DNA from 2 places in the Pantoea sp. USHLN298 genome. Region 1 is predicted to be linked to the other one. Evidence: predicted binding sites of a transcription regulator. Region 1 holds the regulator's gene; the other holds the start of a gene.

Region 1 (4,325 bases):
GACGTCAAATGGCTGGGCTTTGAGTGGAGCGGTGAGGTTTGTTACTCATCAAACTATTTTGATCAGCTCTTCAACTATGCGATTGAACTGATCAATAAAGGGCTGGCTTACGTCGACGAGCTGACCCCGGAAGCGATCCGCGAATATCGTGGCACTCTGACCGCGCCGGGCAAAAACAGTCCCTATCGCGACCGCAGCGTGGAAGAGAACCTGGCTCTGTTCGAGAAAATGCGTAACGGGGAATTTGCTGAAGGTACAGCCTGTCTGCGCGCAAAAATCGATATGGCCTCTAACTTTATCGTGATGCGCGATCCGGTGCTGTACCGGATTAAGTTCGCTGAACACCACCAGACCGGTAACAAGTGGTGCATCTATCCGATGTATGACTTTACCCACTGCATCTCCGATGCGCTGGAAGGCATCACGCATTCACTCTGTACGCTGGAGTTCCAGGATAACCGTCGTCTCTACGACTGGGTGCTGGACAACATCACTATTCCGGTGCATCCACGTCAGTATGAGTTCTCTCGCCTGAATCTTGAGTATGCGGTGATGTCGAAACGCAAACTGACTCAGCTGGTGACCGAGAAGCACGTTGAAGGCTGGGATGATCCGCGCATGCTGACCGTTTCTGGCTTACGCCGTCGCGGTTATACCGCCGCCTCAATCCGCGAGTTCTGCCGCCGTATTGGTGTTACCAAGCAGGACAATATTGTGGAAATGGCGTCGCTGGAATCGTGCATTCGTGACGATCTCAACGAGAATGCGCCACGCGCGATGGCGGTGCTTGATCCACTGAAAGTGGTGATTGAAAACCTGCCAGCGGGCCATCATGAAACCATCACCATGCCTAACCATCCTTCTAAACCGGAGATGGGAACGCGTGAGGTGCCGTTCAGCCGTGAGATCTGGATCGATCGGGCGGATTTCCGCGAAGAGGCTAACAAGCAATATAAGCGTCTGGTGCTGGGCAAAGAAGTTCGCCTGCGCAACGCTTATGTGATCCGTGCTGAGCGGGTGGCGAAAGATGATGCGGGCAACATCACCTGCATCTACTGCACCAGCGATGTGGATACCCTGAGCAAAGATCCTGCAGATGGCCGTAAGGTAAAAGGCGTGATCCACTGGGTATCAGCAGACCATGCGCAGCCCGCAGAGTTTCGTCTCTACGACCGCCTGTTCAGCGTGCCAAACCCGGCCGCGGCAGACGATTTCCTGTCGGTCATCAACCCGGATTCACTGACCATCAAACAGGGCTTTGTTGAGCCGGGCCTGCGCGATGTGGAAGCAACCACACCGTACCAGTTTGAGCGTGAAGGGTATTTCTGTGCCGACAGCGTCTATTCGAAGCCGTCACAGCTGGTGTTTAACCGTACCGTCGGTTTGCGAGACACCTGGACTAAAAGCGGCGAATAATCATTAACGCTGGCTGATAAAATGACAAAAGGGCGACTTATCGCCCTTTTTTATTGTCCTGATTTCTGCCATCGCCGAGGTTTGTGCTGCAAGCCTGGCTCCGTGGTTGTTACAAATTTGTGAGAGAAATCTGAGTTTAAAAAAATTAATCAATTACCAGATGTGAATTATCGGCGTTCAGGTAGGCTATGCGCACTCAGACAGAGCGCAGCGAGTGATATAAGGAAAAAAAATGACCGTTCTCGCCCAGGAAGCCAAACACAGTGTCGTCGTTTTACATCAGCTTATTGAACGTATTTTCAATCAGCCTGCCGGATCCGATGACAGTTTTGAACTGATGATGTCCTATTTCCACCCTGAATTTCGCATGGTAACGCCACGGGGAAATCAGCTAAACCTGAACGAAGTGGAAGAACTTTTCCGTCAGCTGCACGGCAAGCGGGAAGGCATGCGTATCGCCACCTGTGAGCACGTCATTATTTCACATCACGATCAGGAAGTGACGGTACAGTATCGGGAGATGCAGATGCTGAATGGCGATAATCAGAGCCGCATCGCGCTGGCGATTCTCGACTGCAGCACCTCGATTCCGCGCTGGCGTTACCTGCAGGAAACGCTGGTCGCCTGACGACCCGGCGTAGTAAGGACGAAAAAAAACCGGTCTGTGAACCGGTTTTTTTATATCAGGCAGGATCAGTGTTACTGATCGTGCAGCGTTTCATCTTCACGGCAGTCACCCAGCGCGCAGTGACCATAGAGATAAAGGCTGTGGTTCGTCAGCTTAATGCCGTGGCGGGTCGCGATTTCCCGCTGACGGGTTTCGATCGACTCATCGCTGAACTCGATCACTTTACCGCAGTCCAGGCAGATCAGGTGATCGTGGTGATGCTGCTGAGTCAGTTCAAACACCGACTTGCCGCCTTCGAAATTGTGACGGGTCACAATGCCGGCATCATCAAACTGGTTCAGCACACGGTAAACGGTGGCCAGACCAATCTCTTCGCCGATATCGATCAGGCGTTTGTACAAATCTTCCGCGCTGACGTGATGGCACTCAGGTTCCTGAAGCACTTCCAGAATTTTCAGTCTGGGCAGCGTGACTTTCAGGCCAGCCTTCTTTAATGCGGTATTGTTGTCAGTCATGCGGATTTTGTCCTGTTACTAATATTCACTTTTGTGGCGCTTGGCCTTGAATGTCGATCTACACCCATTCTCATTTGCGTCTCATTATAGAACTGAAGCCGTGAAATGAAAACCGAGGGGAGTGCCTAAATCACCATGGGCTGTATGGGATACGTCACCGAGCCGGGGAGGATTTCTGCAGGAGTCTGTTAACATTTCGCTTAGCCCTATCTGCTGCCAGAGAAAATAAGCGGAAGATCGATGCGGGTATTCTACAGATTAAACGAAAAAAGTTAAAAAAATGTGGCTATTATTTCTATAGGAATTTCCATTGCCTCAATGTGAGCTGGCGCTCACATTGAGGCGGAGAGCATCAGGCTTCGAGGATCTCTTTGAGCTGCAGTTCATCAAAGATCTGCTTCACCCACTGCTCAACGCGCGCATTGGTCAGCTCAGGCTGGCGATCTTCATCAATGGCCAGGCCCAGGAAGTGCGTATCATCCGCCAGACCTTTTGAGGCCTCGAAGTGATAACCTTCGGTTGGCCAGTGACCGACGATCACGGCGCCATGCGGCTCAATGATGTCGCGGATGGTGCCCATCGCGTCACAAAAATACTCGGCATAATCTTCCTGATCGCCACAGCCAAACAGGGCAACCAGTTTGCCGTTGAAATCGATCTCTTCCAGCGTCGGGAAAAAGTCATCCCAGTCGCACTGCGCTTCACCGTAATACCAGGTCGGGATACCCAGCAGCAGGATGTCAAACGCTTCCAGATCTTCTTTAGTGCTTTTCGCGATGTCGTGGACTTCTGCAACGTCTTTACCCAGCTGTTTCTGGATCATTTTTGCAATGTTTTCGGTGTTGCCGGTATCGCTGCCAAAGAAGATGCCTACGAGTGCCATGAGTAAAATAACCTCTTAAATCCTGATGATGAGATGTGTGCCGCAGCACAATTCAGCGAATAATAGCAGACGAGGCAAACCCGCGGAACGGTTAAAGCCTCGACATTTGCCTCTGCGTGCGTTTTGCCCGCATTAATCCAGTTTGAGTTGCGCCAGCAGCATTTGTTCAATCAATTCGCTACGGCTGAGATTACGCTGTTCTGCCAGCGTATTGAGCGCTTCGACGGCTTCACTGTTCATTTTCAGTTCGACACGGCGAAGCCCGCGTCCTTTGTCACGTTTCAGTTGATTGCGCTTATTGATGCGCAGCTGTTCATCACGCGAAAGCGGACTGGTTTTGGGTCGACCAGGGCGGCGCTCATCAGCAAACAGATCGAGCGTCGTGCGGTCAGTGTGTTCTTTTGCCATGGCTTAGTGAAACTGAATGGTGCGGGCGCCAGACGCTCGCCGCGCAGATTATAAATTATTGGCCGTTACCGCGGCAAAATGACCGGCGGCAAAATTTTAGCGCGCCATCATACTCCAGGCTAACTTCCGACGCCAATCCTAAACATTTACCGCCAGGTATTTGCTTTTAAAGCGCAAAAAAGCGACGAACGCTGCGTAATACCGCATCCGGTTTCTCTGCGTGTACCCAGTGTCCCGCGCCGCTGATCACATGCGCATGGGCCGCCGGGAACTGTGCAATCAACGCATCCCGGTACTGATTATCCAGATAGCTGGAGTCGCCGCCGCGGATAAACAACGCCGGATGCGGCCAGGCGGGCACCGGCTGCCAGCCAGAGATGGTGGCATAGTTGTCCCACAGTACCGGCACGTTGAAGCGCCATTCGCCCTGCTGGAACGATTTCAGCAGAAACTGGATTACGCCTTCTTCATCAAT
Region 2 (4,325 bases), on a different contig from region 1:
GGAGGCGACAATGTTGACCAGCGATAAACCGCCGCGAATGAAGCCAACAAAGATGTAGGCAAAGTTAACCAGGCGGCGGGCGATGCCGCCTTCAGCCATGATCGCCCCGGCGAGAATAAAGAACGGAATGGTGAGTAGCGAAAATTTGTTAATGCCGTTGGTAATCTGAATCACCACCGCTTCCAGCGGCAGATCGATCCACCAGGCGCCGATAAACGCGCTCAGGCCGACCGCAAACGCCACCGGAAAACCCACCAGCAGCAACACCAGCAAACTGCCTAATAAAATCAATGCGTCCATCTTCTGCTCCGGATTAGTGGGTGCCGCCCAGCGTGACAATCGGACGCTGGCTTTGATCGCCGGTCAGCAATCGCTCAACAACAAACAGCAGGGTAAAGATCGCGCCAATCGGGATCGGCAGATACATCTCGCCATAGGTTACGGCAGGCAGCGAGGCCAGCGACTGCACCCACATCGCTTCACACAGGCTATAGCTGGCCTGAAAGATCACCAGACAGGTAATGATCATCAGCAGATCGCAGACCCGCAGCAGCAGACGTTGCAGAGCGGGTGACAGGCGATCGGTCATCATGGAGACGCAGATGTGTGTTCCGGCGCGTAAGCCGACCGGCGCGCCAATAAAGGTAAAAATAATCATGCATATGATGGCAACCGGTTCCGGCCACGAGAGCGCGCCGTTCATCACGTAGCGGGCAAAAATCCCGATCGGGATCACCGTCACCATGATCATCAATGCCACGGCGGCAACCAGCATGCACAGCAGATAGAGCCCATCCATCAGACGCGTATAAGCAGCCATAATTGATACCTGATTAAGCACGCCACACGGCAGTGTGGCGCGGGAAGGGTTATTTCACGTCAGCGATCCGGGTCATCAGATCCTGATATTTACCGCCAAACTGATCGCGCACCGGCTGGGTCGCCTTAACGAAATAGTCGCGGTCGGTTTGCTGGAAGGTGACGCCGCCGGCTTTCATCTTCGCAAGCGACTGTTCGGTATAGGTTGCCCAGAGCTGGCGCTCTTCATCCTGCGCTTCTTTACCCAGTTTCTTCAGCAGCGCCTGATCCTCAGGCTTGAGACGATCCCAGGCACGTTTCGAGAACAGGATCATTTCCGGCTGAATAAAGTGTCCGGTGAGGGTGTAATATTTCGCGACCGGCATATAGTTATGGGCGACGAAAGTCGGTGGATTATTCTCGGTTCCGTCAACCACGCCGGTCTGCATGGCGCTGAACACTTCGCTGACGCCCATCGCCACCGGGTTGGCTCCCATCGCTTTCAGCGTAGCCAGCGAAATGGCGCTGTTCTGTACGCGGATCTTCATGCCTTTCAGATCTTCGGGCTTCGCCAGCGGTTTTTTGGTGATCATGTTGCGTTCACCGGCGTCGGTCCAGCCGAGAAACACCATTCGGGCGTTGGGATCTTTATCGAATTTATCGGCGATCTCTTTACCGATCTCCCCATCCAGCACCTTGTGCATGTGGTCGACGTCGCGGAAAACATAGGGCAGCGTCAGCACGCTGGTTTCCGGCGCGATGCTGGTGACCGGCGCCAGCGACACGCGGATCATATCGATCGCGCCCAGTTGTACCTGTTGCAGAGTCTGATCTTCATCGCCCAGCACGCCACCGGCATAGAGTTTCATCTCCAGCCGGCCGTCGGTGGCCTGTTTCAGTTTGTCACCCATGTGCTGCAGCGCCACCACTGTGGGGTAGCCAGCAGGCTGAACTTCTGCCACTTTAATCACCTGTGCCGAGGCGGCGGCGCTCACCATCATTGCCGCCAGGGCACATGCCAGGCGTGTTTTGGTCATTCTCATTATGTTGTCTCCAGCAGAGGAAGGGCGGCGCTCAGGAATCCGGCGTGTGTAGCAAGGGGCCGCGTGGAGCCAGCATAGTGAAAAAGGGCGTCAGCGAAATGCGGCGATGCTGATTGAATGAATGCGATCACATTTTGAAACGTTGTTTTAATAAATTTTCACGCAGCATCACATTTTCGAAACATCCCCGTCGGCTGTCATAAAACTGCCGTCATCGGCCTGCCGGGCAGGTTAGAGTTTGTAAATACTAATGAGAACGACTATCAATTCGCGGCTATTTTGCTATTATTTGCGCTTGTTTCGCATCCCTGTAGATGAAGTTGGAGAAGCAGCGTGGTAGCCAGTGATTTGATGCAAACGGACCTCTCCGTTTGGGGCATGTATCAACATGCCGATATCGTGGTAAAGGTAGTGATGATTGGCCTGTTACTGGCTTCAGTTGTCACCTGGGCGATCTTCTTCGGCAAATATGCCGAACTGAGCGCCGCTAAACGTCGCCTGAAACGCGAGCAGCAGGCGCTGGGCGAAGCGCGTAACCTGAATGACGCCGCCCGTATTGCTCAGCAGTTCACCGGCCATAGCCATAGCGCCGTGCTGCTGAACGACGCACAAAATGAGCTTGAGCTGTCAGCCGGGGTGGAGGACACCAACGGCATTAAAGATCGTACCAGCTTCCGTCTTGAGCGCCGCGTTGCCGCCGTCAGCCGCCACGCTGGCCGGGGCAACGGCTTCCTGGCGACCATTGGTTCGGTCGCGCCGTTTATCGGCCTGTTCGGCACCGTGTGGGGCATCATGAACAGCTTTATCGGCATCGCTAAAACCCAGACCACCAACCTTGCGGTTGTTGCACCTGGCATCGCGGAAGCGCTGCTGGCGACGGCGATTGGCCTGGTCGCTGCGATTCCGGCGGTGGTGATCTATAACGTCTTTGCCCGCATGATCGCCAATTACAAAGCCTCACTGGGTGATGTGGCGGCGCAGGTGCTGCTGTTACAGAGCCGTGATATCGATCTGGGAAACGTCGCCGCTGACGTTCCGCGTCCTGCGGCGGCCCAGAAACTGCGCTTAGGGTAAGCGATTATGGCCATGCGATTAAACGACGACCTGGAAACCGATGGTGAAATGCATGAGATCAACGTCACGCCGTTTATCGACGTGATGCTGGTTCTGCTAATCATCTTCATGGTGGCGGCACCGCTGGCGACTGTCGACGTGCGCGTGAATCTGCCAGCGTCTACCAGCGCGCCGCAGCCGCGACCGGAAAAACCGGTTTACCTGTCGATCAAGGCTGACAAGCAGCTTTATGTCGGTAACGATCAGGTGACACCGGAATCGCTGGTCAGCGTGCTGACCGGTCAGACCGGCGGCAACAAAGAGACCACCATTTTCTTCCAGGCGGACAAGTCGGTGGATTACGAAACGCTGATGAGCGTGATGGATCAACTGCGTAGCGCGGGCTATCTGAAAATTGGTCTGATGGGCATGGAAACCGTGAAGAAATAGCGGTTTACCCGGTAGAGAGAGAAGGCGGCTGATTCAGCCTGATGCGCGTCAGTTAAGGTTAAATTTTCAAAGGCTGTCACGGTCAGACGTGGCAGCTTTTTTTTGTATGGGCAGGCGTGCCGGAGTGCGGGCCTGAGCACCTCTGCTGCTGCCGGGCCGTCCTCGCGCCGCTTCGCGGTACCTTCGGCTTTGACGTCGTGCCGACGAACCGTTCGGGGATCGGCCTTCCCTGGCCGGCCTCGAACTCTCCACGCTTCCCGGCGTGGCGTTCTGGCCCAACGTCACGCCTCAGCGCTGCGGATAGCCCTTTCAGCAGCAGAGGTGCTCAGGCCTCTACCATCGTGCCTTTTTAACAACATGCACTGAAGCTTCAGAGCAGGCTGGGGCCGATCCGGGGCAGGCAATCCGCAGCGCTGAACATTAGCCAGGAGAGCCCGCAGGACGCGGGCGAAAGGCGGGGCGGCACAGGATGTGCCATTCCCGGCGGTCCGTCAGGCAGAGGAATGAAGTGAAGGCACCGCGTAGCGGCGCGAGGACCGCCAACCCCGGAGCGGCACCAGACTGCGTTATCACCGGTCGCTTAACTGACGAGCAACAGGCTGATTCAGCCGCCTTTTTTATGCAGCCCGTCAGACCGGATGAAATCAGGCGAACTGGCGCTTCCACTGGTCGGTTATGCTGGCGAAGTTCGATTGTTAATTAGTTGTTACTTCTGCATACAGTTTTGTAAAGTGCAATGGTGAGGTTGCTCACATTATTGCCGCCTCAGGCAGGCTAAAACGGCTAAAAAACTACAGGAAGCCGTTATGAGTCACACCTCGTCTTTACAAAAGCCGCCGAAAAGTGCTGCCCGCACCATCTTCAACGTTACCAGCGGTAACTTTCTCGAAATGTACGACTTTATGGTGTTTGGTTACTACGCCACCGCCATCGCTAAAACCTTTTTCCCCGGTGATGACCCCTTCGCTTCCCTGATGCTGA

Evidence for each region. Region 1 encodes Fur, which represses iron uptake genes when iron is present. Its sites were predicted from a motif close to ATAATAATGAGAACNACTATCAA; they were not measured.
Region 2: a site for Fur is predicted at 2,086-2,108, ahead of exbB (tol-pal system-associated acyl-CoA thioesterase). Genes of this name have one in related genera too.

What each region holds. Positions count from the first base shown of each region.
Region 1 covers NZ_JBBCRO010000001.1:312,762-317,086, forward strand. The annotation lists gene glnS (glutamine--tRNA ligase) at 1-1,416, shown strand, start outside; gene WFK59_RS01615 (hypothetical protein) at 1,649-2,044, shown strand; gene fur (ferric iron uptake transcriptional regulator) at 2,116-2,559, opposite strand; gene fldA (flavodoxin FldA) at 2,912-3,442, opposite strand; gene ybfE (LexA regulated protein) at 3,575-3,850, opposite strand; gene ybfF (esterase) at 4,017-4,325, opposite strand, start outside.
Region 2 covers NZ_JBBCRO010000006.1:265,004-269,328, reverse strand. The annotation lists gene WFK59_RS16965 (TRAP transporter large permease) at 1-300, opposite strand, end outside; gene WFK59_RS16960 (TRAP transporter small permease) at 314-820, opposite strand; gene WFK59_RS16955 (TRAP transporter substrate-binding protein) at 870-1,841, opposite strand; gene exbB (tol-pal system-associated acyl-CoA thioesterase) at 2,193-2,915, shown strand; gene exbD (TonB system transport protein ExbD) at 2,922-3,344, shown strand; gene WFK59_RS16940 (MFS transporter) at 4,151-4,325, shown strand, end outside.